DNA from 4 places in the Pseudomonas sp. o96-267 genome. Region 1 is predicted to be linked to each of the others. Evidence: predicted binding sites of a transcription regulator. Region 1 holds the regulator's gene; each other region holds the start of a gene.
What was found. Region 1 encodes sigma-54, which starts transcription at its own class of promoters, with help from an activator protein. Its sites were predicted from a motif close to ANTGGCATNNANNTTGCTNT; they were not measured.
Positions count from the first base shown of each region.

Region 2: EGJ86_RS05810 (CmpA/NrtA family ABC transporter substrate-binding protein) is a predicted target of sigma-54. The motif match lies at 1,196-1,215, and genes of this name have one in related genera.
Region 3: glnA (glutamate--ammonia ligase) is a predicted target of sigma-54. The motif match lies at 2,390-2,409, and genes of this name have one in related genera.
Region 4: glnK (P-II family nitrogen regulator) is a predicted target of sigma-54. The motif match lies at 1,277-1,296, and genes of this name have one in related genera.

Region 1 is NZ_RHQP01000002.1:73,815-81,029, reverse strand. Features, by position in the region: gene pmbA (metalloprotease PmbA) at 1-1,120, shown strand, start outside; gene EGJ86_RS01825 (HPr family phosphocarrier protein) at 1,178-1,450, opposite strand; gene rapZ (RNase adapter RapZ) at 1,465-2,322, opposite strand; gene ptsN (PTS IIA-like nitrogen regulatory protein PtsN) at 2,328-2,789, opposite strand; gene hpf (ribosome hibernation-promoting factor, HPF/YfiA family) at 2,802-3,110, opposite strand; gene EGJ86_RS01805 (RNA polymerase factor sigma-54) at 3,210-4,703, opposite strand; gene lptB (LPS export ABC transporter ATP-binding protein) at 4,840-5,565, opposite strand; gene lptA (lipopolysaccharide transport periplasmic protein LptA) at 5,565-6,104, opposite strand; gene lptC (LPS export ABC transporter periplasmic protein LptC) at 6,091-6,657, opposite strand; gene EGJ86_RS01785 (HAD family hydrolase) at 6,666-7,187, opposite strand; gene EGJ86_RS01780 (KpsF/GutQ family sugar-phosphate isomerase) at 7,187-7,215, opposite strand, start outside.
Region 2 is NZ_RHQP01000006.1:115,418-122,632, reverse strand. Features, by position in the region: gene EGJ86_RS05820 (hypothetical protein) at 111-503, opposite strand; gene EGJ86_RS05815 (transcriptional regulator) at 658-972, shown strand; gene EGJ86_RS05810 (CmpA/NrtA family ABC transporter substrate-binding protein) at 1,360-2,643, shown strand; gene ntrB (nitrate ABC transporter permease) at 2,656-3,507, shown strand; gene EGJ86_RS05800 (ABC transporter ATP-binding protein) at 3,691-4,482, shown strand; gene EGJ86_RS05795 (polysaccharide lyase family 7 protein) at 4,579-5,268, shown strand; gene EGJ86_RS05790 (thioesterase family protein) at 5,317-5,760, shown strand; gene EGJ86_RS05785 (NarK/NasA family nitrate transporter) at 6,464-7,215, shown strand, end outside.
Region 3 is NZ_RHQP01000033.1:30,906-38,120, forward strand. Features, by position in the region: gene typA (translational GTPase TypA) at 1-448, opposite strand, end outside; gene thiI (tRNA uracil 4-sulfurtransferase ThiI) at 721-2,175, opposite strand; gene glnA (glutamate--ammonia ligase) at 2,504-3,910, shown strand; gene EGJ86_RS19980 (DUF4124 domain-containing protein) at 4,147-4,722, shown strand; gene EGJ86_RS19985 (DUF4124 domain-containing protein) at 4,728-5,345, shown strand; gene glnL (nitrogen regulation protein NR(II)) at 5,536-6,624, shown strand; gene ntrC (nitrogen regulation protein NR(I)) at 6,621-7,215, shown strand, end outside.
Region 4 is NZ_RHQP01000014.1:84,012-91,226, forward strand. Features, by position in the region: gene EGJ86_RS11920 (ammonium transporter) at 1-406, opposite strand, end outside; gene glnK (P-II family nitrogen regulator) at 741-1,079, opposite strand; gene EGJ86_RS11930 (accessory factor UbiK family protein) at 1,489-1,746, shown strand; gene EGJ86_RS11935 (YifB family Mg chelatase-like AAA ATPase) at 1,839-3,332, shown strand; gene EGJ86_RS25630 (methyl-accepting chemotaxis protein) at 3,334-4,194, opposite strand; partial or broken gene EGJ86_RS25635 (Cache 3/Cache 2 fusion domain-containing protein) at 4,192-5,310, opposite strand; gene EGJ86_RS11945 (LysR substrate-binding domain-containing protein) at 5,486-6,406, opposite strand; gene EGJ86_RS11950 (NorM family multidrug efflux MATE transporter) at 6,546-7,215, shown strand, end outside.

The sequences.
Region 1 (7,215 bases):
GGCCAGCACCTCGGCCACCGGTATCGAGGCCATTCGTGAAACTGTGGCAGCGGCTCTGGCGATTGCCAAACATACCAGCGAGGACGAGTGCTCCGGCCTCGCCGATGCTGCGCTGATGGCGCGCGAGCTGCCTGAACTGGATCTCTATCACCCCTGGTCGATCACTCCGGAGCAGGCGGTGGAGCAGGCGCTCACCTGTGAGGCTGCGGCTTTCGCGGCAGACAAACGGATCAAGAATGCTGACGGCACCAGCCTCAATACCCACCAGGGCTGCCGTGTGTATGGCAACAGCCACGGTTTCGTCGGCGGTTACGCCAGCACCCGTCATAGCCTCAGCTGCGTGATGATCGCTGAGGGCGATGGGCAGATGCAGCGCGACTACTGGTACGACGTCAATCGTCAGGGTGAACTGCTGGCCGATGCCAAGGGCATCGGCCAGCGCGCCGCCGCGCGCGCGGTCAGCCGGCTTGGTGCGCGCCCGGTGCCGACCTGCGAAGTGCCGGTGCTGTTCGCCGCCGAATTGGCTGGTGGACTGTTCAGCCACCTGCTGGCGGCAATCTCGGGTGGCAACCTGTATCGCCAGTCCTCGTTCCTCGAAGGCGCCCTCGGTCAACGCCTGTTCCCCGAGTGGCTGACCCTTGACGAGCGCCCGCATCTGCCGCGTGCGCTGGGCAGTGCGACCTTCGATGGCGATGGCCTGGCCACCTACGCCAAGCCCTTTGTGGAAAAGGGCGAGCTGGTCTCCTACGTGCTCGGTACCTATTCCGGGCGCAAGCTGGGTTTGCCGAGCACCGCCAACTCCGGCGGCGTGCACAATCTCTTCGTCACCCATGGCGATGAGGATCAGCAGGCGCTGATTCGCCGCATGGACCGCGGCTTGCTGGTTACCGAGCTGATGGGCCAGGGACTGAATCTGGTCACCGGTGATTATTCCCGCGGTGCGGCAGGCTTCTGGGTGGAGAACGGCGAGATCCAGTTCCCGGTACAGGAAGTCACCATCGCCGGTAATCTGCGCGACATGTTCCGTCAGGTCGTTGCCGTCGGTCGTGACCTCGAGCGTCGCGGCAATATCTCCACCGGCTCGGTGCTGATCGAGAAAATGACCGTCGCCGGCAGTTGAGTCGGCAGAAACGACAAGGCCACCTGCGGGTGGCCTTGTCGTTTTTATCAGGAGGAGTTACTCGCCTTCGTCGAAGTAGTTGTCGATCAGCGCGACCAGAGCGTCCAGGGCTGGTTCGTCCTGCTCGCCCTCGGTGTACAGATGCACCGGGGTGCCCTTGCCGGCTGCCAGCATCATCACCGCCATGATGCTCTTGCCGTCTACCAGACTGTCGGCGCTGCGGCCGATGCGTACCTGGCAGGGGTAGGTGCTCGCCACGCCGACGAACTTCGCTGCGGCGCGGGCATGCAGGCCAAGTTTGTTGATGATGGTGATTTCACGTGCTGGCATCGCGGCAGGATTCCTTAGCTGAGGTCGCGGTGACGCACCTGGACGTTCTTCAGCGAGTCTTTGAGTGCCTGGCTCAGGCGGTTGGCCAGGTACACCGAACGGTGGTGGCCACCGGTGCAGCCAATGGCGATGGTGACATAGGCGCGGTTGCTGGCGGCGAAGCGTGGTAGCCATTTTTCCAGGTAGGCGAGGATGTCTTGATACATCTCTTCGACCTCCGGTTGCGCGGCTAAATAGTCGATCACCGGTTGATCCAGCCCGGAATGGTCGCGCAGCTCCGGTTTCCAGTAAGGATTGGGCAAGCAGCGCGCATCGAACACCAAATCAGCGTCCACTGGCATGCCACGTTTGAAACCGAAGGATTCGACGAGAAAGGCAGTGCCGGTCTGTGTCTGGCCCAGCAGGCGCAGCTTGAGGGTGTCACGCAACTGATAGAGATTTAGCCGGGTGGTATCGATCTTCAGGTCGGCACGATCGGTGATCGGTGCCAGCAGCAGGCTTTCGTACGCAATGGCCTCGGCCAGCGAGCGGTTGTCGTTGGTCAGCGGGTGGCGCCTGCGGGTTTCGGAAAACCGCTTGAGCAGGGTTTCGTCTTCGGCATCGAGATAGAGCACATCGCAGCGGATGTTGCGTTTGCGCACTTCATCGAGCAGCTCCGGGAAGCGCTTGAGCTGGCTCAGCAGGTTGCGCGCATCGATAGAGACGGCCACCTGCGGCAGCAGCATGTCGCTATGCGGCAGGAAGCGCTCGGCAAGATCCGGCAGCAGACCGGCTGGCAGGTTATCGATGCAGTAGAAGCCGTTGTCCTCAAGTACATCGAGGGCGGTGCTCTTGCCCGAGCCCGAGCGACCGCTGACGATGATCAGGCGCATGTTTATTAACCGTTCTGAATGTCCACGACGACCTGAAAGAGATCTTCGCCGCTGTTGGCCCGGCGCAGACGTTCACGTACATCCTGGCGATCGAGCATGCTGGCAATCTGGCGCAGCAGTTCGAGGTGCGCATCGGTTGCCGCCTCCGGCACCAGAAGTACGAACAGCAGATCGACCGGCACGCCGTCGATGGCGTCGAAGTCGACTGCCGTCTCCAGGTGCAGGACTGCACTGATCGGGGCACTGCAGCCAGCCAGGCGGCAGTGGGGAATGGCAATGCCGTTGCCGAAGCCGGTGGAGCCAAGCTTCTCGCGGGCGATGAGGCTTTCGAAGATGTCCTGGGCATCCAGGTCGGGCAGATCGCGTGCAACCAGATTGGCGATCTGTTCGAGCACACGTTTTTTGCTGCCGCCCGGCACGTTCACCAGGGAACGGCCGGGGGTCAGGATATTTTCAAGTCGGATCATGGATAGGGAATGTCAGCGGGCCGTGGCGCCTTGCAGGCGTTCGAGCTGCTTTTCCTTGTGCTTGATGAGTTGACGGTCGAGTTTATCGGCCAACAGGTCGATGGCAGCGTACATGTCCTGATGTTCGGCATTGGCGACGACTTCGCCGCCGGCGATGTGCAGGGTGGCTTCGATCTTCTGCTTGAGTTTTTCGACCTCCATGGTCACCTGTACGTTGGTGATCTTGTCGAAGTGGCGTTCCAGTCGGCCCAGTTTCTCGCCGATGTAGTCACGCAGGGCGTCGGTCACATCCAGCTGATGTCCACTGATGTTGACTTGCATACCGCTTTCTCCTTGTTGCCTTGTGTAAGAGACGGGTCCTATTCGACCCGTCGCCGGAACACTTTGGCCTGAAGACCTTGTGCCTTCAGTCGATCTGGCCTACATCAGTCGCTTGCGCTCACTGGAGGGCGCTATACCGAGGGACTCGCGATACTTGGCGACCGTCCGACGGGCGACTTGGATGCCTTGTGCCTCCAGTAAACCAGCGATCTTGCTGTCACTCAATGGCTTTTTCGCGTTTTCCGCAGCAACCAGTTTTTTGATGATGGCGCGGATCGCGGTGGACGAGCATTCGCCGCCTTCAGAGGTGCTGACGTGGCTGGAGAAGAAATATTTCAGCTCGTAAATACCGCGTGGCGTGTGCATGAATTTCTGCGTGGTCACGCGTGAGATCGTCGACTCATGCATGCCCACCGCCTCGGCGATGTCGTGCAGGACCAGAGGCTTCATCGCCTCGTCGCCGTAATCGAGAAAACCACGTTGGTGCTCGACGATCTGCGTGGCCACTTTCATCAGCGTTTCGTTGCGGCTCTGCAGGCTCTTGATGAACCAGCGTGCCTCCTGCAACTGGTTGCGCATGAAGGTGTTGTCGGCGCTGGAGTCGGCGCGTTTGACGAAGCCGGCATACTGCGGGTTGACCCTCAGTCGTGGCATGGCTTCCTGGTTCAGTTCCACCAGCCAGCGGTCGTTGTGCTTGCGCACGATCACGTCCGGTACGACGTATTCCGGCTCGCTGGACTCGATTTGCGAGCCCGGTCGCGGATTCAGGCGCTGGATCAGGTCGATGACCTGACGCAGCTCGTCTTCCTTGAGTTTGGTGCGGCGCATCAGCTGTGCGTAATCGCGGCTGCCGAGCAGTTCCAGGTAATCGCCGACCACGCGCTGGGTTTCGCTCAGCCAGGGGGTGTTAGCGGGCAACTGACGCAGTTGCAGGAGCAGGCATTCGCGCAGGTCACGGGCGCCGATACCTGCTGGTTCGAACTGCTGGATGCGGTGCAGCACCACTTCCACTTCATCCAGTTCGACATCCAGTTCGGGGTCGAAGGATTCGGTCACTTCCTCGAGGTTTTCTTCGAGGTAGCCGTCGTTGTTGATGCAGTCGATCAGGGTGGCCGCGATCAGGCGATCCTTGTCCGACATGGGCGCCAGGTTCAGTTGCCAGAGCAGGTGGCTGTGCAGACTTTCGCCGCTGGAGGTGCGAGTGGTGAAGTCCCACTCGTCATCATCGTTGCTGGGCAGGCTGCTGGCGCTGGTCTGGTAGATGTCTTCCCAGGCGGTGTCGACTGGCAGCTCGTTGGGAATGCGCTCGCCCCAGTCACCTTCTTCCAGGTTATCCACCGTCGGGGTGGTTTCCTGGTAGCTCTCTTCCTTGTTCGGGGTCGGAGTGGCGCTTTCGGCGCCATCAGCCATTGGATCGCTGTTGTCGAAGTCGTCGCCTTCTTCCTGGCGCTCGAGCATGGGATTGGACTCCAGCGCCTCCTGGATTTCCTGTTGCAGGTCCAGGGTAGACAGTTGGAGGAGGCGGATAGCCTGTTGCAGCTGCGGGGTCATCGTCAGCTGCTGGCCCATCTTGAGGACTAGCGATGGTTTCATTGCAGACCTTAATTTACTGGCGAGTTACGCCTTCCACATCAGGGCGCCGAAGCGCCGCCAGGAAGCAAATTATATGCCTGAATTTCTCGTTTTTGCCTAGGGGTTGCAATATTTCTGTAGCGAAATAGCCGGCGACCTACAGGCGGAACTCGTGGCCCAGGTATACCTCTTTCACCGTCTGGTTGGCGAGGATGGTCTCGGCGTCACCTTCGGCGATCAGTTGCCCATCGTTGACGATGTAGGCGGTTTCGCAGATATCCAGGGTTTCGCGCACGTTGTGATCGGTGATCAGAATGCCGATGCCCTTGGTCTTGAGGTGATGGATGATCTGCTTGATGTCGCCAACCGAAATCGGGTCGACACCGGCAAAGGGTTCGTCGAGCAGAATGAACTTGGGGTTGGTCGCCAAGGCTCTGGCAATCTCTACGCGGCGTCGCTCACCGCCGGACAGGCTCATGCCGAGGCTGTCGGCGATATGGTGGATATGGAATTCCTGCAGCAGGTTTTCCAGCTCCGCCTGGCGTCCGGCGCGGTCCAGGTCCTTGCGCGTTTCGAGAATGGCCATGATGTTGTCGGCCACCGACAGTTTGCGGAAGATCGACGCTTCCTGCGGCAGGTAGCCGATGCCCGCGCGAGCACGGCCATGCATGGGCTGATGACTGACGTCGAGGTCGTCGATCAGCACGCGGCCTTGGTCGGCGCGCACCAGGCCGACAATCATGTAGAAGCAGGTGGTCTTGCCGGCACCATTGGGGCCGAGCAGGCCAACGATCTGACCGCTTTCGATGCTCAGGCTGACGTCACGCACGACCTGGCGGCTCTTGTAACTTTTCGCCAGGTGTTGGGCTTTGAGAATGGCCATTACTGCTGCTGATCCGCGGGTTTGTTCTTCGGTTGGATGACCATGTCGATACGCGGGCGCGGTGTGCTGACGTTGCCGCCTGTAGCGCGGCCGGCGTTTACGATCTGGCGGCGGGTGTCGTAGACGATCTTCTCGCCTTCGAAGGTATTGCCTTCCTGAATCACCTTGGCCTGGTCGATCAGTACGATGCGCTCATTGCTGGCGAAGTACTGGATGGTCTTGCCGTAGGCCTTGACGATGTCCTTGTCCACAGCCGGCTTCTGCTCGTAGTAGGCCAGGTTGCCGACCGATGTGAAGACGTCGATGTCGCCACTGGCGGTCTGGGTGATGGTGACGGTGTCGCCCGTGATCTTCAGGGTGCCCTGAGTGATGATCACATCGCCGCGGTAGACGGCTACACCTTGTCGGTCATCCAGTTCTGCGCTGTCGGCCTGGATGCGAATCGGTTGATCGCGATCCGATGGCAGTGCCCAGGCAGCCGCGCTTCCCAATGCGGCGCCGAGGCTGAGAATCAGGGGGAGGGTATTAACGAACCTCATGCTGGCCTCTTACGTTGGACTGCAGGAGCATCCTGCCGTCATTCAAGTACGCTTTCATTCCTTGTGCCGTGGTTACCCCGTTGGCCGCGACGATTCTAACGGCTTGCTCGGTCTGCGCATATTCCTTGTCAGGAATAACGGTCATGCGGCTGCTGGTGATGATGGTTGGACGGTTCTTGGCGTCGGTGCGGGCGATGCGCACGTCGTCGATCAGTTCTACCTCGACGCCGCCGGGCGAGACTTCGGCACGCTGACTGGTGACTTCCCAGGGCAACTCGGTGCCGCGATATAGCTTCAGCTTGGGGGTATCGACCAGGGTGATATCGGTGCTTTTGATGTGTTCGAGCTTGTCCGCGGTCATGCGGTAGTGCAGTTTGCCGTCATCCTGGAACTGCACGGTACGCGCGCCTACCGCATAGAAGTCGACGACGCTGTCATCGCTGGCCTGCTGGGTCAGGCGCGCGCTGTCCGGGGCAAGGTTCCAGTAACCGAGTGCGGCCACGACGACTGCAATCAGAGCAAAGATCAGGGTATTGAGGATTTTACGCGGCATGCTGTTCTCTACAGGTAGGCGGCATGGGCCGCATCCAGTGTGCCTTGGGCACGCATGATCAGTTCGCAGAATTCCCGCGCCGCACCATCACCGCCGCGCGCCTGGGTTACGCCGTGGGCATGCTGGCGGACGAAGCTGTCGGCGCTGGCCACGGCCATGCCCAATCCGACACGGCGAATCACCGGAAGGTCCGGCAGGTCGTCACCAAGATAGGCGACCTGTTCATAGCTTAGGCCGAGTTCGGCGAGCAGGCCGTCGAGTACCACGAGTTTGTCTTCACGACCCTGGAACAGGTGCTGGATGCCCAGGTTGTTGGCGCGGCGCTCCACCACTGGTGTCTTGCGGCCGCTGATGATGGCCGTGCGCACGCCCGAGTTGATCAGCATCTTGATACCGTGGCCGTCGAGCGTGTTGAAGGTCTTGAACTCGCTGCCGTCTTCGAGAAAGTACAGGCGGCCGTCAGTCAATACGCCATCGACGTCGAAGATCGCCAGTTTCACGGCGCGTGCGCGCTGCAGCAGTTCGTTCATTACATCACTCCCGCGCGCAGCAGATCGC
Region 2 (7,215 bases), on a different contig from region 1:
AACCCATAAATGAAAAGCGCCGCTTCCGTTGAGGTCGCGGCGCGTTTTCTTTGCGCGTCTAGCCAATTAACCCGCCGGCGAATGTCGGTGCGCGCGGCGCACCCTACGGGTCAGCCGGAATAATCCAGGGCCGTCCAGGCTCGGCTCAGGCCTTGCGCGAGCACGCAGCCGGGCTTGCTCAGTTGCTCGTTGAAGGCGGCCGGCAACAGCGTGGTTTCACCCTCTGCAGCGCCATGACGCTCGGTCAGCCACTGCAGCTTGCCGCAGTTGGGCGTTTCGATCACGTAACTGGCGGCAATGTTGGAGTGATGGCTGGGCAGTCGAATCACGTCGAGCACTATGCCCGTCTCCTCGACACGCTGGCCATCGGAGACCAGTACGGCCCAGGCCTGCTCGCCCTCGATCACCAGGTAGGCACCGTTGGCCTGTGGTCGATCAATCTGCGGTTGCGCGCAGCCGCTCAGCAGGGCCAATAGCACAATCGTCATCAGCATCTGTTGCATTGCCAATACCCCCTCGCAAGGCGCCCACCTTCAGGTGGTGGACGGGTTGTTGTCGCCTAAGTGAGGCCAATATCACCCAATACTGTTTATTTGTACAGTATTTTTCGATTAGGCTATATCGCAGGTAAATGATCGATTGCACAGGAGCGCCATCATGCTGGACGTACTGCAGCTAAAACACCGAGTGAACCGCATGCCGCTGGAGCGGGTACGCGAGATGGTCGAGGAACTACAGCTCGAGGGCATCGTCACCGAGAGCCACACCCCTTTCAATCGTCAGCACTTCAATACCTGCTTCGCCGAGATCGAGGCGCTGCTGCAGCGCGCCGGCTACCATCGGCAACTGGATGTGGTCGGCTACCAGGGTCTGGCCTATGCGCTGTTCGATCCGGCTCGCTGGGAAGCCGTCGAAGTGCTGCGCTGGCTGCGCGACTTCGTCGAGGAGGCGCGCGTTCAACCGGCGTCCTGAGAGTGCGCTACGAACCAAAAAGGCTCAGCGACGCCCGCTCATGCACGGCATTGGCTCAGAAGCATGTGGGGTGAGCCAAGCCTGCGCTCGCTCCACACACTTCAAAATTCTCTCAGAACACAGCTGCAACTTATTGATCCTAAACAGCTAGCCTCTGGAAAGCTGGTATCCGGCCACTACCTGTCAGGTGCCACATGCCGCTACTCGGCCGCTGCGCACAAAAGCTGGCAAGCCCCTTGCTAAGTCCCTGTCAACCATCCTGCGTAGCACGCCAACGGCGGCGGGCCGAGGATCACGGACAACGGCGTCCGTCAGGTCACCTTCCTCTCATTGAGGCGGCCTGGCGTACGCCGTTTTTTGTTTATGCGCCTGACAAGGATTAGACCCATGACCGATCGTGATTCGAACAAGCCCCTGGCCACCAGCCGCCGCAATTTCCTCAAGCAATCCATCGCCCTGGCCGGCGCCGTGAGCGGCATCGCCGCACTCGGCCTGTCGGCGCCGGCTTCGCTGCGCAGTGCAGCCTGGGCGGCCGGCTCCGACGCGCCGGAAAAAGCCGCGCTAAACGTCGGCTTCATTCCCCTGACCGATTGCGCTTCGGTGGTGGTCGCCGCCACCCAGGGTTTCGGCGAGAAGTACGGGCTGACCATCAATCCGAGCAAGGAGGCCTCCTGGGCCGGCGTGCGCGACAAGCTCAACACTGGCGAACTGGATGCTGCTCATGTGCTCTACGGCATGATGTACGGCGCTCAGCTCGGCCTGGCGGGGCCACAGCGGGACATGGCAGTGCTGATGGGGCTGAACCAGAATGGCCAGGCCATCACCCTGTCCAAGCAACTGCGTGAGGCCGGTGTGACCAACGGTGCGCAACTGGCCGAACACGTGAAAAAAGGCGGCAATCCGCTGACCTTCGCCCAGACATTCCCAACTGGTACCCACGCCATGTGGCTGTATTACTGGCTGGCCAGTGTCGGCATCAACCCCATGAGCGATGTGAAGACCATCGTCGTGCCGCCGCCGCAGATGGTCGCCAATATGCGTGTCGGCAACATGGATGGCTTCTGCGTCGGCGAGCCCTGGGGCGCGCGGGCGATCTTCGACAAGATCGGCTTCACCGCCACCACCACCCAGCAGATCTGGCCGGATCACCCGGAGAAGGTGCTTGGCACCACCCGCGCCTTTATCGAGCAGTATCCCAACGCGGCGCGCGCGCTGATCATGGCGATTCTCGATGCCAGCCGCTTCATCGAGGCCAGCGAGGAGAACCGCAAGAGCACCGCCAAGCTGATTTCCGGCAAGGCCTACGTCAACGCGCCGGTGCAGGTGATCGAGCCGCGCTTTCTCGCCCAGTACGAGGACGGCCTCGGCAACAGCTGGAAGGACGAACATGCCATGGCCTTCTGCAAGGACGGCAGCGTCAACTTTCCCTATCACTCCGACGGCATGTGGTTCCTCACCCAATTCAAGCGCTGGGGCCTGCTCAAGGATGCGCCGGATTACGCCGCCGTGGCCGCGCAGATCAACCAGACCGCGCTCTACGCCGAGGCTGCCAGCGCCCTCAAGCTGGCCGTGCCGAGCAGCCCGCTGCGCAGCAGCACGTTGATCGACGGCGTGGTCTGGGACGGCAGCAATCCGGCCGCCTACGCCGACTCCTTCGCCATCAAAGCCTGACCGGAGGTGACCATGAATGCGCCCCTGAAAACACCACTGCCGCCAATCGCCAAGCCGCGCCTCTCTGCGCAGGCCTTGCTACCCAGTGCCGCCGCACTGGGTAGCCTGCTCAAGGCCGGCATCGCCCCGCTGCTGGGTATCGTCGCCTTCATCGGCTTCTGGTCGCTGCTGGCGCAATACAGCGAGGGCCTGCCCGGCCCCTTGAGCACCTGGCAAGCCGCCCTGGTGCTGTTCGCTGATCCTTTCTACGACAACGGCCCCAACGACATGGGCATCGGCTGGAACATCCTCAACTCGCTCGGCCGCGTCGGGGTCGGCTTCGGCCTGGCGGCGCTGGTGGGCATTCCCCTGGGGTTCGCCATCGGCCGCTTCGCCTTTCTCGCGGGGATGCTGGCACCGATCATCAGCTTGCTGCGGCCGGTCTCGCCGCTAGCCTGGCTGCCGATCGGCCTGCTGGTGTTCGAGGCGGCCGGCCCGGCGTCGATCTGGGTCATTTTCATCAGCTCGATCTGGCCGATCATCCTCAACACCGCAGCCGGCGTGGCCAGCGTGCCGCAGGACTACCTGAACGTGGCCCGCGTACTCAAGCTGTCGGAGTTCAAGGTGCTGACGCGCATCCTGTTTCCCGCCGTGCTGCCGCACCTGATGACCGGCATCCGCCTGGCCATTGGCGTGGCCTGGCTGGTGATCGTCGCCGCCGAGATGCTCACCGGCGGCATTGGTCTGGGCTTCTGGGTGTGGGACGAATGGAACAACCTCAACGTCGAGCACATTCTCATCGCCATCATCATCGTCGGCCTGGTGGGCCTGGCGCTGGAGCAGATGCTGCTGTTGATCGCCAAACGCTTTGACTACGCAAGCTGAAGAGGCGCATTCGCCCAACCCCGTAGCCCGGATGCAATCCGGGAACGCGATCTCCGTTTCCCCGGATTGCATCGGGGCTACGCAAGCTTACAAATCAGTTCAATAGTAGACGCCAAGTCGTTGTTTTAAATTAAAGTGCCTCTGACTAAATCCGGGGCACAGCGCCAGAACGGGAGAACTCCGATGGACAAATTCGTGGAGCTGACCGCTGTCAGCAAGCACTTCGACACCAAGAAAGGCCGCTTCCAGGCACTGGCAGACGTCAACCTGAGCATCGCCCGCGGCGAGTTCGTCGCACTGATCGGCCACTCCGGCTGCGGCAAATCCACCGTGCTCAACCTGATCGCCGGCCTGCTCGACGCCAACGAAGGCGGGCTGATCTGCAATGGCCGCGAGATCGACGGCCCCGGCCCCGAACGCGCCGTGGTGTTCCAGAACCACAGCCTGCTGCCCTGGATGACCTGCTTCGGCAACGTCCACCTGGCCGTGGAAAAGGTCTTCGGCGCGCGCGAAAGCAAGGCCCAGCTCAAGGCCCGCACCGAGCAGGCGCTGAACATGGTCGGCCTCAGCCATGCCATGCACAAGCATCCCAACGAGATCTCTGGCGGCATGAAGCAGCGCGTCGGCATCGCCCGTGCCCTGGCCATGGAGCCCAAGGTGCTGCTGATGGACGAGCCGTTCGGCGCCCTCGATGCCCTGACCCGTGCACATCTGCAGGACGAGCTGCTGCGCATCGTCGGGCAGACCCAGAGCACCGTGGTGATGGTCACCCATGACGTCGACGAGGCCGTGCTCCTGTCCGATCGCATCGTGATGATGACCAACGGCCCGGCCGCCACCGTCGGCGAAATCCTCGCCGTCGACCTGCCGCGCCCGCGCGACCGCCTGGCGCTGGCCAATGACTCGCAGTACCACGCCTACCGTACCGCCGTGCTGGAGTTTCTCTACCAGCGCCAGCAGCGCCCGGCCGCCTGAGGGTCAAAACCGCTCTGGCTCAAGGGCTGGGGCGGCGGAACCTCTGGCCCTTTGCAGGGACGAACAAGGGCCCTCAACCGACAAGCAGAGAACCCCGTGCTCGACCTCACCACCTGGAATCTGTCGATTCCCACCGAACCAGCGCCGACCACTATCACCACCGAACGGCTGAATAACAGCTATACAAGTCGTTACTTTCGGCGCAATGCCGACGGCAGCGTGACCTTCTGGGTGCCGGTCACCGGCTCGACCACAGCCGATACCCGCTATCCACGCAGCGAGCTACGCGAAACCCAGCACGACGGCAGACTCGACAACTGGCTACATGCCAGTTCGGACAGCTACCTCAGCGCCGTGCTGCAGGTTGATCAGGTGCCCAGTCGCAACAAGGTGGTGATCGGCCAGATCCACAGTACCGACGTGCCGGGCAGCCAGAACGACCCGCTGCTCAAGCTGCAATATCACTATCGACGTGGCGTTGGCCGGGTGGAGCTGCTGCTGCGCGCTCGCCCAGGCGACAGCGACGTGCAAAACATTCTGCTGGCCGAGAACATCCAGCTTGGCGAGCGCTTCGGCTACGACCTGCGCGTCACGCCCAGCGGACGCATCGGCATCAGCGTGGCCAGCACCGATGGCGACAATGGCTCGCTCTACCGCCAGTTGAGCAGCAGTTGGAGCAAGCAGTACCTGTACTTCAAGGCGGGCGCCTATATCCAGGACAATTCCGGAGCGGATAGCGAAGGTGGTCGCGTCACGTTCTATCACCTCAACAGCCTGCACCGCTGAGGAACGCGGCGGTTTACAATCGCCGCCCTCCTAGACGAAGGCTCGACCATGGCACGCCTGACCCTCGATTTTCCCGAAGACCAGTACTGCTACAGCACTCACCTGACCGTGCGCGTTACCGACATCAACGGTGCCAACCATCTGGGCAATGACTCGATGATCTCGATGATTTCCGAGGCACGCGCCCGTTTCCTCTTCGAGTTCGGCATTCGCGAAACCGACGGCAAAGGCACTGGCATCATCGTCACCGACCTGGCCACCACCTACAGGGCCGAGGCCCATGCCCGCGACCAGCTGCTGTTCGAGGTCGGCGTGATGGATTTCAACCGATATGGCGGTGATATCACCTTCCGCATCACCCGTCCGGCTGACGGCACGCTGGTGGCCATGGCCAAGTCCGGCTTCGTGTTCTTCGATTATCGTCAGTCGAAGGTGGTGCCGATGCCGGAAGCCTTCAGCGCCAAGTTCCCCAAGGTCAATCGGCTCGACTGACTCAGCGATTCCAATGCTTCAGGGCCCCGGGCGAACAGGCGTCTGGCAAAACTTGCACAGTTATTGCTGCTAATAACGTGACACATTGTCATTCGTCTGCTACGCCTAGGTCAGAACAGAAAAAAGGGGGGATCGAGGATGACCGACACCTACCGCCGTGCCCGTCAGGCGGGGCTGCTCAGCAATCTGCTGGCACTCGCCCTGCTGACCGCGCCGCTACCCACTCACGCAACCAGCGTTGCCCAACTTTCCAGCGTCCAGTCTCAAGCCACTCTCAGTACGCAGCGATCGCCCCATTCGGGGGCATAGACGGCGCAAACGCCTCGTTTTACGGCAGTACTGCGCGTATTGAAGGTGCGTAGCACCTGATCCCAGGGCCTCTGCTCGGTTGGCTCGGCTCTTGCTTATTCCCTCGCACCAGGTAGCCAACGGCGGCCACCTCCCTCACGACAAAGACGTCGCCTCACCTCGCCTTCATGGCCTGTGGTGAAGCGGCGTTTTTTTTTTCGTGTTCGCCCCAGTGACCGGGGCCGGCGCAGGCATCGCGATCCGAGCCTGCACCGCAATCGCGCAAACCTGCTGTGGCTTCGGCCGCAGGGCCCTGCACCACAAGTGCACGGCCTTCCCGGCAGGCGCGGCCGCCGTGTCCACGACCACGGTTCGCCGCGCCTGGCCGGGCTCCTTCTCGCTGATGAGGTGATCGATGAATACAAGTTTCTGGAAAGCCGGCCACGCCCCCACCCTGTTTGCCGCCTTCCTCTATTTCGACCTGAGCTTCATGGTCTGGTACCTGCTCGGCCCACTGGCGGTGCAGATCGCTACCGACCTCGACCTCAACGCCCAGCAACGCGGCCTGATGGTGGCCACGCCGATTCTCGCCGGCGCCGTGCTGCGTCTGCTGATGGGCTTTCTCGCCGACCGCCTGTCGCCGAAGACCGCCGGCCTGCTCGGCCAGGTGGTGGTGATCGTCGCGCTGTTCTGCGCCTGGCAGATCGGCATCGGCAGCTACGAGCAGGCGCTGCTGCTCGGCCTGTTCCTCGGCTTCGCCGGCGCCGCCGTCGCCGTGGCCGTGCCGCGGGCCGCACAGTGGTACCCGGCGCAGCATCAGGGCAAGGCCATGGGCATTGCCGGCGCCGGTAACTCCGGTACCGTGCTGGCGGCGTTGTTCGCCCCCGGCCTGGCCGCGCTGTCCGGCTGGCAGAACGTGTTCGGCTGGGCGCTGATCCCGCTGCTGGCGACCCTGGTGATCTTCGCCCTGGTGGCCAAGAATGCGCCGGAGCGACCCAAGCCCAAGGCCTTCGGCGACTACCTCAAGGCCCTCGGCGATCGCGACAGCTGGTGGTTCATGTTCTTCTACAGCGTCACCTTCGGCGGCTTCATCGGCCTGGCCAGCGCCCTGCCCGGCTACTTTAGCGACCAGTACGGGCTGAACCCGGTGACCGCCGGTTACTACAC
Region 3 (7,215 bases), on a different contig from region 1:
TGTCGAACAGGTCGAAGATCTGGTCCATGACCCAGTCAGGGCGTGCGCCCGGACGGTCGATCTTGTTGATCACGACGATCGGTTTGAGGCCGGCTTCGAAGGCCTTCTTGGTCACGAAGCGGGTTTGCGGCATCGGGCCGTCCTGGGCATCAACCACCAGCAGTACGGAGTCGACCATCGACATGACGCGCTCAACTTCGCCACCGAAGTCGGCGTGGCCGGGGGTGTCGACGATGTTGATGCGGTAGTCGTTCCACTTGATGGCGGTGTTCTTCGCCAGAATGGTGATGCCGCGCTCTTTTTCCTGGTCGTTGCTGTCCATCACGCGCTCGTCGTTGAGCTCGTTACGTTCCAAGGTGCCGGACTGACGCAGCAGGGCGTCGACGAGGGTGGTTTTGCCATGGTCGACGTGGGCGATGATGGCGATGTTGCGCAGATTTTCGATCACTGTGTGTATCTCGATCAGAGGATTCGGTGTGTCGCCCAGCCTGGACGACGAATATGAAGAAACTGGGATCAGCGAGCTGATCGGGGTACCTCTAAAAACGTAGGCGAGGCAGTCAGTGCAAGGCAGAAACAAGCGAAAAAGCGGAGTTTACAAGTTGTAAATGAGCATTTTGAGCTTGTTTTTAACGCAGCAATGACAACGCAGGTAGTTTTTAGAGGTGCCCCGGGTCGGGAGGGCGATGGCGGATACTCCCGCCATTAAGCCCCGGCGTCCTATGCCGGACGATAAACGCGCACATTGGCATGTCCCTCGCTCAGCAGATGGTGGGCGTGCAGGCGGCTCATGACGCCCTTGTCGCAATACAGCAGGTACTGGCGGTTCTCATCCAGTTCCTTGAATTTGTTGTTCAGCGCGTAGAACGGCAGCGCCTGCACTTCGATGCCCGGCACCGCCAGGGGCTCGTCTTCAGCGGCGTCGGGGTGACGGATATCGATGACGATCTGGCCAGTCAGCGCTTCACCTACTTCCTCGACCTGCACGTCCTTGCCCAACTCGTCGATCACGCGGTCGATGGGCAGTTGGGTGGCGCGCTCCAGAGCACGCTCGAGGATGGCCATGTCGAACTGGGCCTCTTCCTTCTCCACGCGATAGCCACGGGCCTTGGTGGTCGGGTTGACCGAGATCACGCCGCAGTACTCGGGCATGTTCTTGGCGAACTCGGCGGTACCGATCTGCGTGGCGGTGTCGATGATGTCCTGCTTGTGGCTGGCAATCAGCGGGCGCATGACCAGCATGTCGGTTGCCGAATCGATCACCGCCAGATTGGTCAGAGTCTGGCTGGAGACCTGGCTGATCGCCTCGCCGGTGACCAGCGCTTCGATCTGCAGTTTTTCGGCAACACGGGTGGCGGCTCGCAGCATCATGCGCTTGAGGATCACCCCCATCTGGCTGTTGTCGACCTTACCGAGAATCTCGCCGACCACTTCCTCGAACGGCACGCTGACGAACAACACACGCTGCGAGCGGCCGAATTTCTGCCATATATAGTGCGCCACTTCCATCACGCCCAATTCATGGGCACGGCCACCGAGATTGAAGAAGCAGAAGTGGCTGACCAGGCCGCGGCGCATCATCTGATAGGCCGCGACGGTGGAGTCGAAGCCGCCGCTCATCAACACCAGGGTCTGTTCCAGCGAGCCCAGCGGGTAACCGCCGAGGCCTTCGTGGCGGTTATGCACCACGAACAGGCGCTGGTCGCGAATCTCCATGCGCACTTCGACGTCCGGCTTCTTCAGGTCGATGCCGGCAGCACCGCACTCCAGGCGCAGACGCGAACCGACGTGACGCTCGACGTCGATGGAGGAGAACGCGTGCTTGCCACCGCGCTTGCAGCGCACAGCGAAGACCTTGCCCGGTAACTGGTCGGCGTAGTGACGCTTGCAGTGTTCGGTGATGTCGTCCAGATCGCCCAGCGGGTATTCATTGACCTCGAGGAACAGGCCGATGCCCGGCGTGTTACGCAGGCGCTCAGTCATCTCGGCGAGCAGCTTGGGATCGTCCAGGTCGGTCTCGACCTCAAGGTTGTCCCAGACACCGGTCACCCGCAGTTCGGGGTCAAGATCGCGCAGCACGGAGCGAATGTTCTTCCCCAACTGGCGGATGAACTGCTTGCGCACCGGGCGACTCTTGATGGTGATTTCAGGGAAAACTTTGACGATGAGCTTCATGAATAGAGCGCCCGCTTGGGGGACGAAAAAACAGGGGCGCGGATTATAGCGGAAATTGTTCAAGCTTTGACCAAAAATACTGCACCACCCATACAGCGCACCAAAATGGATCTTTTGTGAAATTAAAGGCCCTTAAATGGTGCAAATATTTCCAGCGAATTGCCGTGCAGACGGCGCAGCACCTGAGTTTCGCGGCCTCTGCCCAATAAAGGGCACTGGCATGCAATTTGCTCCCTTGTGAGGCAGGTCGCCCTGGAGGACTATCCCGCCGGGCTTCACCGCATATTCAAGGCTTATCGATAAGAGCCTTTTCCACCTGGAGGACAACATGTCTAAGGCTGTTCAACTGATCAAAGAACACGACGTGAAGTGGGTAGACCTGCGCTTCACCGATACCAAGGGCAAGCAGCACCACGTGACCATGCCGGCCCGTGACGCCCTGGACGAAGATTTCTTCGAGCACGGCAAAATGTTCGACGGCTCGTCCATCCATGGCTGGAAAGGCATCGAAGCCTCCGACATGATCCTGATGCCGGTAGACGATACCGCCGTTCTGGACCCGTTCACCGAAGAGCCGACCCTGATCCTGGTCTGCGACATCATCGAGCCGAGCACCATGCAAGGCTACGACCGCGACCCGCGCTCCATCGCCAAGCGCGCTGAAGAGTTCCTCAAAGGCACCGGCATCGGTGACACCGTATTCGTTGGCCCGGAGCCCGAGTTCTTCATCTTCGACGAAGTGAAGTTCAAGTCCGACATCTCCGGCTCGATGTTCAAGATCTACTCCGAGCAAGGTTCCTGGATGACCGACGGCGACGTCGAAGGCGGCAACAAGGGCCACCGTCCAGCCGTCAAAGGCGGTTACTTCCCGGTTCCGCCGTGCGACCACGACCACGAAATCCGTACTGCCATGTGCAACGCCATGGAAGAAATGGGCCTGGTCGTCGAAGTGCACCACCACGAAGTGGCCACTGCCGGTCAGAACGAAATCGGCGTGAAGTTCAACACTCTGGTCGCCAAGGCTGACGAAGTTCAGACCCTGAAGTACTGCGTGCACAACGTAGCCGATGCCTACGGCAAAACCGCTACCTTCATGCCGAAGCCGCTTTACGGCGACAACGGTTCGGGCATGCATGTGCACATGTCGATCTCCAAAGACGGCAAGAACACCTTCGCAGGTGAAGGCTATGCCGGTCTGTCCGAGACCGCTCTGTACTTCATCGGCGGCATCATCAAGCACGGTAAGGCCCTGAACGGCTTCACCAACCCGTCGACCAACTCCTACAAGCGTCTGGTTCCGGGCTTCGAAGCTCCGGTCATGCTGGCCTACTCGGCTCGCAACCGCTCCGCTTCGATCCGTATCCCGTACGTTGCCAGCCCGAAAGCTCGCCGTATCGAAGCACGCTTCCCGGACCCGGCTGCCAACCCCTACCTGGCCTTCGCAGCTCTGCTGATGGCCGGTATCGACGGCATCCAGAACAAGATCCACCCGGGCGATGCTGCCGACAAGAACCTGTACGACCTGCCGCCGGAAGAAGGCAAGCTGATCCCGCAAGTGTGCGGCAGCCTGAAAGAAGCCCTGGAAGAGCTGGACAAGGGCCGCGCGTTCCTGACCAAGGGCGGCGTGTTCTCCGACGACTTCATCGATGCCTACATCGAGCTGAAGTCCGAAGAAGAAATCAAGGTACGTACCTTCGTACACCCGCTGGAATACGACCTGTACTACAGCGTCTAAGCCAGTTTGCGCCGCCTCGTGCGGCGCGCTCGAAAGCCCCTCCCGGCTCTGCCTGGCGGGGCTTTTTCATTTCCCGCCGTAGGGTGCGCCGCGCGCACCGAGAGCCCGAGCCCTACGCAATCGTCTCCATAACAGGCGCCGATTTGTAGCCAAACATCACAGCCATAGCACCCTGCGCTTGCCAGGAACCGCCAGCAGTGCAAGGCTTAGCGCATCACCTGCGGAAGGATCGGCCCATGCGCCCGTTACTCGCCTGCCTGCTGCTCGCCCTGACCCTGCCGGCCAGTGCGCAGATCTACAAATACACCGATGCCAACGGCAACACGGTCTTCACCAATCAGCCACCCGACGGCACGGCCGCCGAGAGCGTCAATCTGCCCCCGACCAACACGGTGGAGATGCAGACGCCGAGCATGCCGGCGAGCGACGACAACACGCCAGCGCAGAGCGAAGCGCCCTACTCCGTAATGAGCCTCACCGGCATCCCTGACGACGAAGCCATGCGCGCCAACAACGGCACCTTCATCGTCGGCGTGAACATCCAGCCACGCCTGCAGCCCGGCCACCAGCTACGCCTGATTCTCGATGGCGAGCCATACGGCCAGGCCAGCAACGTACCGAGCCTGCAACTGACCAACCTTGACCGTGGCGCACACAGCCTGGCGGTAGCAGTGGTGGCCGGCGAACGCATCATCCAGCAGAGCGCCACCGAAACCTTCACCGTGCAGCGCATCAGCGTCAACAGCCCTGCCCGCCCACCGGTCACACCACCACGACCGACTCCGCGCCCAACCCCGAGACCGACGAACTGATCCCGATGCGTGCACTACTGTTTTGCCTGCTGCTCATCACCCAAGCAGCTTCGGCTCAGGTCTATACCTACATCGATGCTGAAGGTAACCGCGTTTTCACTGACAAACCGCGCAGCAGCAATGCTGAACGGGTGATGCTCGCGCCGTCCAACAGCGCGCAAATGAACCAGCCGCAATCCACAGTGCGCATGGCCCCGCCACCTGCCGTCACCAAGCCGACCGTGCACTATCAGGTACTGCGCATCCTTGTGCCGGAGCCGGACGCCTCGATCCACAACGGCTCCGGCGACATGATCGTCACCCTCAACAGCGAGCCGGGCCTGCTGCCTGGCCACAGCTACCGACTGCTGCTCGACGGCGCGCCCCAGGGCGAGATCAGCCGCAGCCCGGTCTTCTCCCTGCAGCACGTCGACCGCGGCACGCACCAACTGGTGGCAGAGATCATCGACTCCGCCGGGCTGATCGTCGAGCGCACACCCGCGCAACCCTTCCACATGCACCGCATGACCCTGGCGCAGAAGCGCAAGATCAATCCCTGCAAGAAAGATGAATACGGCGTTCGCCCCGAATGCCCACTGAAAGACAAGCCCAAGGAAGAGGTCAGCATCCTTCCTTTCTTCTGAAAAGCAGATCGCACCTTAATGGTGCAATCTAACGCACCACCTCCTAAGCTCTCCCTGTTTTGGGTCGCTTTTCTTCACCCAGTCGCGCCGCAGCACCACCAAAACCTGGCAGACCGCACAAATAATGCGTCTTTTCGGGGCCTTGGTTTGCTTCTTGCATTTTCCTGCCCATCGCCGGAACGCACTGCCTATGACCATCAACGACGCGCTGCACCGCCTGCTACTCGACAACCTGACCACCGCCACCCTGCTGCTCAACAGCCAGCTGTGCCTTGAGTACATGAACCCGGCGGCGGAAATGCTCTTGGCCGTCAGCGGCCAACGCAGCCACGGTCAGTTCATCAGCGACCTGTTCACCGAATCGCCCGAGGCGCTGTCATCCTTGCGCCAGGCGGTGGAACAGGCGCATCCATTCAACAAGCGCGAAGCCGTATTGACCTCGGTCACCGGCCAGACGCTGACCGTGGACTACGCGGTAACGCCGCTGTTCAGCATGGGCGAGACCCTGCTGCTGCTGGAAGTGCACCCGCGCGACCGCCTGCTGCGCATCACCAAGGAAGAGGCGCAACTGTCCAAGCAGGAGACCACCAAACTGCTGGTGCGCGGCCTGGCCCACGAGATCAAGAATCCGCTCGGCGGCATTCGCGGTGCGGCGCAACTGCTGTCGCGCGAACTGCCCAACGAAGAGCTCAAGGACTACACCAACGTCATCATCGAAGAGGCCGACCGCTTGCGTAACCTGGTCGACCGCATGCTCGGCTCGAACAAGTTGCCGTCGCTGTCGATGACCAACGTGCACGAGGTGCTGGAGCGCGTCGCCAACCTGATCGAGGCGGAAAGCCAAGGCAGCATCACCTTGGTGCGCGACTACGACCCGAGCATTCCGGATCTGCTGATCGACCGTGAGCAGATGATCCAGGCCGTGCTCAATATCGTGCGCAACGCCATGCAGGCCATCGCCGGGCAGAAGCACGACATGGGCCTCGGGCGCATCAGCCTGCGTACCCGTACCCTGCGCCAGTTCACCATTGGCCACACGCGCCATCGCCTGGTGGTCAAGGTCGAGATCATCGACAACGGTCCCGGCATTCCGCCGGAACTGCAGGAAACCATCTTCTATCCCATGGTCAGCGGTCGTGCCGACGGCACCGGCCTGGGCCTGGCCATCACCCAGAACATCATCAGCCAGCACCAGGGGCTGATCGAGTGCGAGAGCTATCCCGGCCACACCGTATTCTCGATCTTCCTACCGCTGGAACAAGGAGCGCCCACGCCATGAGCCGCAGTGAAACCGTCTGGATTGTCGACGACGATCGTTCCATCCGCTGGGTACTGGAAAAGGCCCTGCAACAGGAAGGCATGACCACCCAGAGTTTCGACAGTGCCGACGGTGTACTCGCCCGCCTGACCCGCCAACAGCCGGACGTGATCATCTCCGACATCCGCATGCCCGGCGCCAGCGGCCTCGACCTGCTGGCACGCATCCGCGAGCTGTATCCACGCTTGCCGGTGATCATCATGACCGCGCATTCGGACCTGGACAGCGCAGTAGCCAGTTACCAGGGCGGCGCCTTCGAGTACCTGCCCAAGCCGTTCGACGTCGACGAGGCCGTTTCACTGGTCAAGCGCGCCTTCCAGCACGCCCAGGAACAGCAGAGCCTGGCCGTCCCGGCTGCGCAGGCGCGTACCCCGGAAATCATCGGCGAAGCGCCGGCGATGCAGGAGGTGTTCCGCGCTATCGGTCGCCTCAGCCACTCCAATATCACCGTGCTGATCAACGGCGAATCCGGTACCGGCAAGGAGCTGGTGGCCCACGCCCTGCACCGCCACAGTCCGCGCGCTGCCGCGCCCTTCATCGCGCTGAACATGG
Region 4 (7,215 bases), on a different contig from region 1:
GCTTCATGCGTTCAGCGACAGCGCCGGAAACGATCGACATGCAGGTCGCGGCAAACACGATCTGGAAGAAGAAGTCCGAACGGGCCGAGTAGTAGGGTGCATCCTCGCCACCAGCCAGAACGGCCTCGGCGGTGTTCTCGTCACCGATCAGGAAACCCAGGCTAGGGAAGATGCCGCCTTCCGGGCTGGAGTACATGATGTAGTAACCGACCAGCAGGTACATCACGCTGGCGGTGGCATACAGCGCCACGTTCTTGGTCAGGATCTCGGTGGTGTTCTTGGCACGCACCAGGCCGGATTCGAGCATGGCAAAGCCAGCTGCCATCCACATTACCAGGGCACCACAGATCAGAAAGTAGAAGGTATCGAAGCCGTACTGCAATGCAGTCAATGCTGTGTTATCCATTTTTCACCTCTTGCCGGCGCTTTTGTTGTGCGCTGTTCGGTAGAAACGTCCAGGTTGGCGCCGGACGCGTTCCGCATGCTTTACAGGTCGTTGCCACGCTCGTTCTGGATCACCGGAACCCCTGCACCGTGAGGCGACCAGGCATTCCCATCACTAGGCCAAGCGCGAGACCTGAAGAGGGTCTGGCACAGCAGAGCGGCGAGGGTATCGCCAGCTCCGGCATTCGCCCTCGAAAACAGCGCAAGGCCATAATTCGAGGACAAAAGGGCTCCTAGCCCTGCGAAAGTTCGCAGAGTCATGGGTTTACTCCTGGGGCGTGGGGTTCGGAGGCTTGTTAAATCGCGTCGGTATCGGTTTCGCCGGTACGGATACGAATCGCCTGTTCCAGGTTGACTACGAAAATTTTGCCGTCGCCGATCTTGCCGGTGTTGGCAGCCTTGGTGATGGCCTCGATCACGCGATCCAGCTGATCGTCAGCGATGGCCACGTCGATCTTCACCTTGGGCAGGAAGTCGACCACGTACTCGGCACCGCGATACAACTCGGTATGGCCTTTCTGACGGCCGAAGCCCTTGACCTCGGTGACGGTAATGCCCTGCACGCCGATCTCAGACAGCGACTCGCGCACGTCGTCGAGCTTGAACGGCTTGATGATGGCAGTGACTAGCTTCATGAAACTTTCTCCCGTTTAAGGTGGACTTGCCCCAGGAATTGCGAACCCGGCTCAAGTCTAAGCGCAGTGTCTGGCTTTTGTAATGCACCGACCGCTCCAGCCTGGCGTGGCCGATACCCACCAACCGCTCCCGACGAAACACTCCCCCGCTTCGCCTGCCGCACCGGAACTGCATCGGTGCAAGCGTCGATGGGGTCTAAGCAGAAAGCTTGCCAGCTCACGTAAAAGCGCCATCTTTCAGGCCTTTACCTGCTTCGAGCACTGATGAGCGGTCATTCGCACCGAATGCATCGCACCAATCCAGTGCATCGACACATTCCGCAATGCTCAAAAATCGTGCAACCCGTGCTCGACCGCCGCGCCTGCGGCTGCGTGCTACACTGCCGCCGTCTGTATCTGGAACCTGCCCATGCTGCCGCCCAAAGCTTTGCTCGACACCCTCAGTAGCCATGCCTCGCGCTTGCTCAGTGGCGACAGCCCACTGCCGCGCGCCGAACTGGAGGCGCAGTTCAAGGCCCTGCTGCAGAGCGGCTTCAGCAAGCTCGATCTGGTCAGCCGGGAAGAGTTCGACAGCCAGATGGTGGTTCTCGCCCGCACCCGCGCTCGCCTCGAAGCGTTGGAAGCCAAGGTCGCGGAACTGGAAGCCAAGCTCACCGCCGTAGACTGAGGTTATGTTGTAGGAGTGGCTTTAGCCGCGACAGGCTTCGCGACCGCAGCCGCTCCTACAGGTACTGCACCCCACTTGATCAAGGAGCGATCATGTCCCTGGCCATCGTTCACAGCCGTGCCCAGGTCGGTGTAGAAGCACCGGCCGTCACCGTCGAGGCGCACCTGGCCAACGGCCTGCCCTCTCTGACCCTGGTGGGTCTGCCGGAAACCGCAGTCAAGGAGAGCAAGGATCGCGTACGCAGCGCCATCCTCAATGCTGCCTTCGAGTTCCCCAGCAAACGCATCACCTTGAATCTTGCGCCTGCAGATCTGCCAAAAGACGGTGGTCGCTTCGACCTCGCCATCGCCCTAGGAATTCTCGCGGCCAGCGGTCAGGTACCGGCTCAATCGCTGGATGAATACGAATGCCTGGGCGAGCTGGCACTGTCCGGCGCGGTGCGCCCTGTGCAAGGCGTATTGCCGGCCGCCCTGGCCGCACGCGCAGCCGGACGCACCCTCTTGGTGCCGCAGGCCAATGCCGAAGAGGCGAGCCTGGCCTCGGGGCTGAAGGTAATCGCCGTCGAGCACTTGCTGCAGATCGCCGCGCACCTCAACGGCAGCTCCCCTCTCGAACCTTACGCAGCCCAGGGCCTGCTCAGGCAAAGCCTACCCTATCCGGACCTGGCCGAAGTGCAGGGCCAGTTGGCCGCCAAACGGGCGTTGCTGGTCGCGGCCGCCGGCTCGCCCAACCTGCTGCTCAGCGGCCCCCCCGGCACTGGCAAAACCCTGCTGGCCAGCCGCCTGCCAGGCCTGCTACCTGCGCTGGACGAAAACGCGGCGCTGCAGGTCGCCGCGATCCATTCGGTGGCCAGCCATACGCCGCTGCAGCACTGGCCGCAGCGACCCTTTCGCACCCCGCACCACAGCGCCTCCGGACCGGCATTGGTGGGTGGCGGCAGTCGCCCGCAGCCTGGCGAGATAACGTTGGCCCATATGGGCATCCTGTTCCTCGATGAGCTACCGGAATTCGACAGGAAAGTGCTGGAAGTGCTGCGCGAACCGCTGGAAAGTGGCCACATCGTCATTGCCCGAGCACGCGACAAGGTGCGCTTTCCCGCTCGTTTTCAGCTCGTTGCCGCCATGAATCCCTGCCCTTGCGGCTACCTCGGCGACCCGAGCAACCGCTGTCGCTGTACCCCGGAGCAGATCCAGCGCTACCGCGCCAAGTTGTCTGGCCCGCTCCTTGATCGCATCGACCTGCACCTGACGGTCGCCCGCGAAACCACAGCCCTGAATGCCCCGCCGCAGGATGGCGAAAGCACTGCACAGGCAGCAGCCAAGGTGGCGCAGGCACGTGAGCGCCAACTGCAACGCCAGGGCGTGGCCAACGCCTTTCTCGACCTACCCGGTCTGCGCCAACACTGCGCATTGAGCGACGCGGATCGCCAGTGGCTGGAAAACGCCTGCGAACGTCTCGGGCTGTCCCTGCGCGCGGCCCATCGCGTACTCAAGGTCGCGCGCACTCTGGCCGACCTGGCGAGCGAGCAGCAGATCAGCCGCGCCCACCTGGCTGAAGCGCTGCAGTACCGCCCGGCAGCGGGGTAACTCAGCGAAAGCGCTCGACCTCCTGACGCAGCTGAGCGGCCAGGCGATCCAGCTCGCGCGCGGTATCGGCCAGGTTGGCCACCACTTCACGCTGCTCACCGTTGGCCTGGGCGATACTCTGCAGATTGGAGCTAAGCACGGTCGCGGTGCTGCTCTGCTCGCTGGTGGCGGTGGTGATGGCAGCGAACTGCTCGCCCGCCGCCTCGCTCTGCTCGCTGATCTGTGCCAGCGCTGAAGCCACCTTGGCGTTGCGCTCAAGACCGTCCTGCATCAGTTGCCGGCCCTGCTCCATGGTGGCGATGGCGCTGCTGGTCTCGCTCTGGATGCTGCCAATCATGGTGGAAATCTCGTTGGTCGCCTCGCGGGTACGCCCGGCCAGGTTGCGCACCTCGTCGGCGACCACGGCAAAACCACGACCCTGCTCGCCGGCACGTGCAGCCTCGATGGCGGCGTTGAGCGCCAGCAGGTTGGTCTGGTCGGCAATTGCGGTGATCACGCTGACGATGCCGCCAATTTCCTGCGAGCGCTGGCCAAGACCATTGATCACTGTGGAGGTCTGCTCCAGCGCCTCGGCAATCTGCACCAGTGCCTCGGAGGCCTGATCCATCGAGGTACGACCGATACGGGTCTGTTGGGCGTTGGCACTGGCCAGACGCTCGGTACTGCGCATATTGTCGGCGATGTTCTGCGAAGTGGCGCTGAACTCCTCCACCGCGCCGGCCATGCTGCTGATCTCGCCCGACTGCTGATCGATCCCCTGGTAGGCATCGCGCGACAGCGCCGACATAGACTGCGAGCGCGCACTGACATCCTGAGCCGCACTGCGAATGCCCGCGACCATGTTCGCCAGCGCCTCGCCCATGCGGTTGAAGCTGCGCGCCAGCTCACCAATCTCATCATCACTGGACTGCGCCATGCGCGCGCCGAGATCACCAGCACCGAGCGCCTGCGCCTGTTGCACCAGATCGCCCAGCGGCCGCAGCTTGCGTCGCAGCAACCAGACCACGGCGATCACCGCCAGCAACAGGGTCAGCGCACTGCCGATAGCCAGCTGGGTGCCGACGCGCCAGGTGACCGCCTGGATTTCCTCGCGCGGCATGCTCGCCAGCACCGTCCAGGGGCCGCCGGCAAACGGCATGGCCACGCTGTAGAACTCGTCATGACCATCACTCCAGAAACCGCCCTTGCCGGGGCTGGCGATCAACTCGGTAAGCGCCGCAGGCAGGCTGCTCATAGTGGCGGCACCGGCCGGAGCCACCAGCCACTTGCCCTGCTCGTCGAGCAGCGCAAGCGAACCAGTGCTGCCGATGCGGAAATCGGAGAGGTTGCGCATTTGCAGGTTCTGCGCGTCGGTGTAGTCGAAGCCAACGAACAGCACCGCGATCACCCGCCCACCGGTATCGCGCACCGGGGTGTACTGGGTCATGTAGAAGCGGTCGAACAGCAGCGCGCGGCCAACATAACCCTGGCCTGCCAGGAGTTTCTGATAAGCCGGATGCTGGTGGTCCAGCACGGTACCCAGCGCACGAGTACCGTCCTGCTTGGTCAGCGAGGTGGTGATGCGCACAAACTCTTCACCGTCGCGCACGAACACCGTGGCAACGCCAGCGGTCATGCGAGTAAAGTCGTCGACCTCACTGAAGTCGTTGTTCAGCCGGGTCGCACCCAGATAGAGGGCCGGGGTCTGCAGGCTACCAACCGCGACACGCTCGTCGCTGCGCACCTGCAAACCGCTGCTGAAGCGCTGCTCGAAGAGGCCGGCCAGGCGCTGCGTGCTGTCGCGCAGACTGCCATGGAAGGTCTCGAGCTGGTCGGCCAGCAGGCCAGCTTCGCTACCCAGATGCTTCTCGCGGGTAGCCAGGTTGGCTTCGTTGAGCGAGCGCAAGGCGAACAGAGTGCTGAAGCTGATCAGCAGCACTAGCACCAGTGCCAGGATGGCGGCCAGTTGCAGAGCGATACGGGAACGAGGAGGGGTCATTCAGGCCTCTCAAGGCCCGACTCAGTAGTGGCAGGCCGAACGGAACAGGGATTGACTGACCCGAGTGGTCATACGACCTCGAGCCAGGGCGCGGCAGGATACCTGAGCAGTATGGTTGGTCAATCAGCGTTCTGCCGAATGGCAATCATTTGCTCTCAAAACCCTGTATCGGCGGCTAAAGCACTCTCTCCACTGTAGGAAGTTGCATGGCCGCTACTTCGGCCAACAGGTAGTCGCGCAGCCGCTGCAAACGCGCCTGCGCACGATGCCCCCGCGGCCATACCAGATAGTAGCTATCGCCACTGAATACTGCCGTTGGCCAGGGCAACCCGAGACGGCCTGCGCCCACGTCCTCGGCCACCATCAGCAGATCACCGATGGACACGCCATAGCCGCGTGCGGCGGCAACGATGCCCAGTTCGAGCATGTCGAACAGCTGACCGGTCTTCAGCGGCACCTGCTCATCCAGCCCCGTGGCCTGCAACCAGCGCCGCCAATCGCGGCGATCCGGCGTCGGGTGCAGCTGCTCCGCCGCCTGCAGCCGCGCCAGCGACCAGGGGCCTGAGTCAGAATCACCGGCAGCGCACACCGGAATCAGCCACTCCTCGAACAACAACACGCTTTCCCACTCATCCGGGAACTGGCCATCGGACAACAGCACCGCACAGTCGAATGGCTCGTGGCGGAAGTCGACCTTATCCACATCCATCCAGGCGCTGGTGAGCTGCACCTCGCTGTCCGGATTGGCCAGGCGAAAGTGCGACAGGCGCGCCAATAGCCAGCGCATGGTCAGAGTCGACGGCGCCTTCAGACGCAGCACCTCATCATCGGCACGCAGCGCAGCGCTGGCGCGCTCCAGTGCATCGAAGCCGTCGCTCAGCCCCGGCAACAGAGCACGGGCGGGATCGGTCAGGTGCAGGCTGCGGCCACGACGCTCGAACAGACGACAAGCGAAGTACTCCTCCAGCGTGCGGATGTGCCGGCTTACCGCGCTCTGGGTGATAGCCAGTTCTTCAGCAGCACGGGTAAAGGAGGCATGCCGTGCGGCGGCCTCGAAGGCGCGCAGGGCGTAAAGCGGTGGAAGACGACGCGTCACCGTATTGAACCATGAGTTTTGATCATGCCAGGCATGGCTATTTTCCTTTTGTGGGCATTCGCTACAAACCAGAGAATAGCTGTCATTGCTCATCCTCCGACAGTCTGGGGATGCTTACCCTGCCGAAGTTTTACTCATCATGAAGAATTCCCTTGGCCACGAGTTGGGCGCGCTGCTGCGCCTGGCCGGCCCGCTGATCTCCGCCCAACTGGCCCACGCGCTGATGATTTTCACCGACACGCTGATGATGGCCATGCTCGGCCCGCAGCAACTGGCCGGTGGCGCGCTGGGCGCCACCTGCTATTTCATTTTCTCGATTTTCTGCACCGGGGTGATCGCAGCGGTGGGCAGCCTGATTGCCATTCGCCATGGCGCGGGCGACCCGTCCGGCATTACGCGCCTGATCCGCAACGGTCTGTGGCTGGCCATGCTGCTGGGCGCTGTCAGCGCGTTGTGCCTCAATGGCCTGGGCCCGCTGCTGCCGCATCTTGGCCAGGACCCTGACGCAGCCAGCCAGGCCATGGCATTCCTGCGCCCGTTGTCGCTGGCACTGCCCGGCTACCTGTGTTTCATGGCGCTGCGCGGCTTCACCAGTGCCATTGGCCATCCCGGCCCGGTCATGGCCATCAGCATCGCCGGTACCGCCGCCAATTTCGTCATCAACTACGCGCTGATCAAGGGTTGGTTCGGCCTGCCCAGCCTGGGCCTGAGCGGCATCGGCATGACCACAGCGCTGGTCAGCAGCGCCATGGCGCTGGCATTGGCGCTGTACATCCTGCTCTCGCCAACCTATCACCGCTACCAGCTGC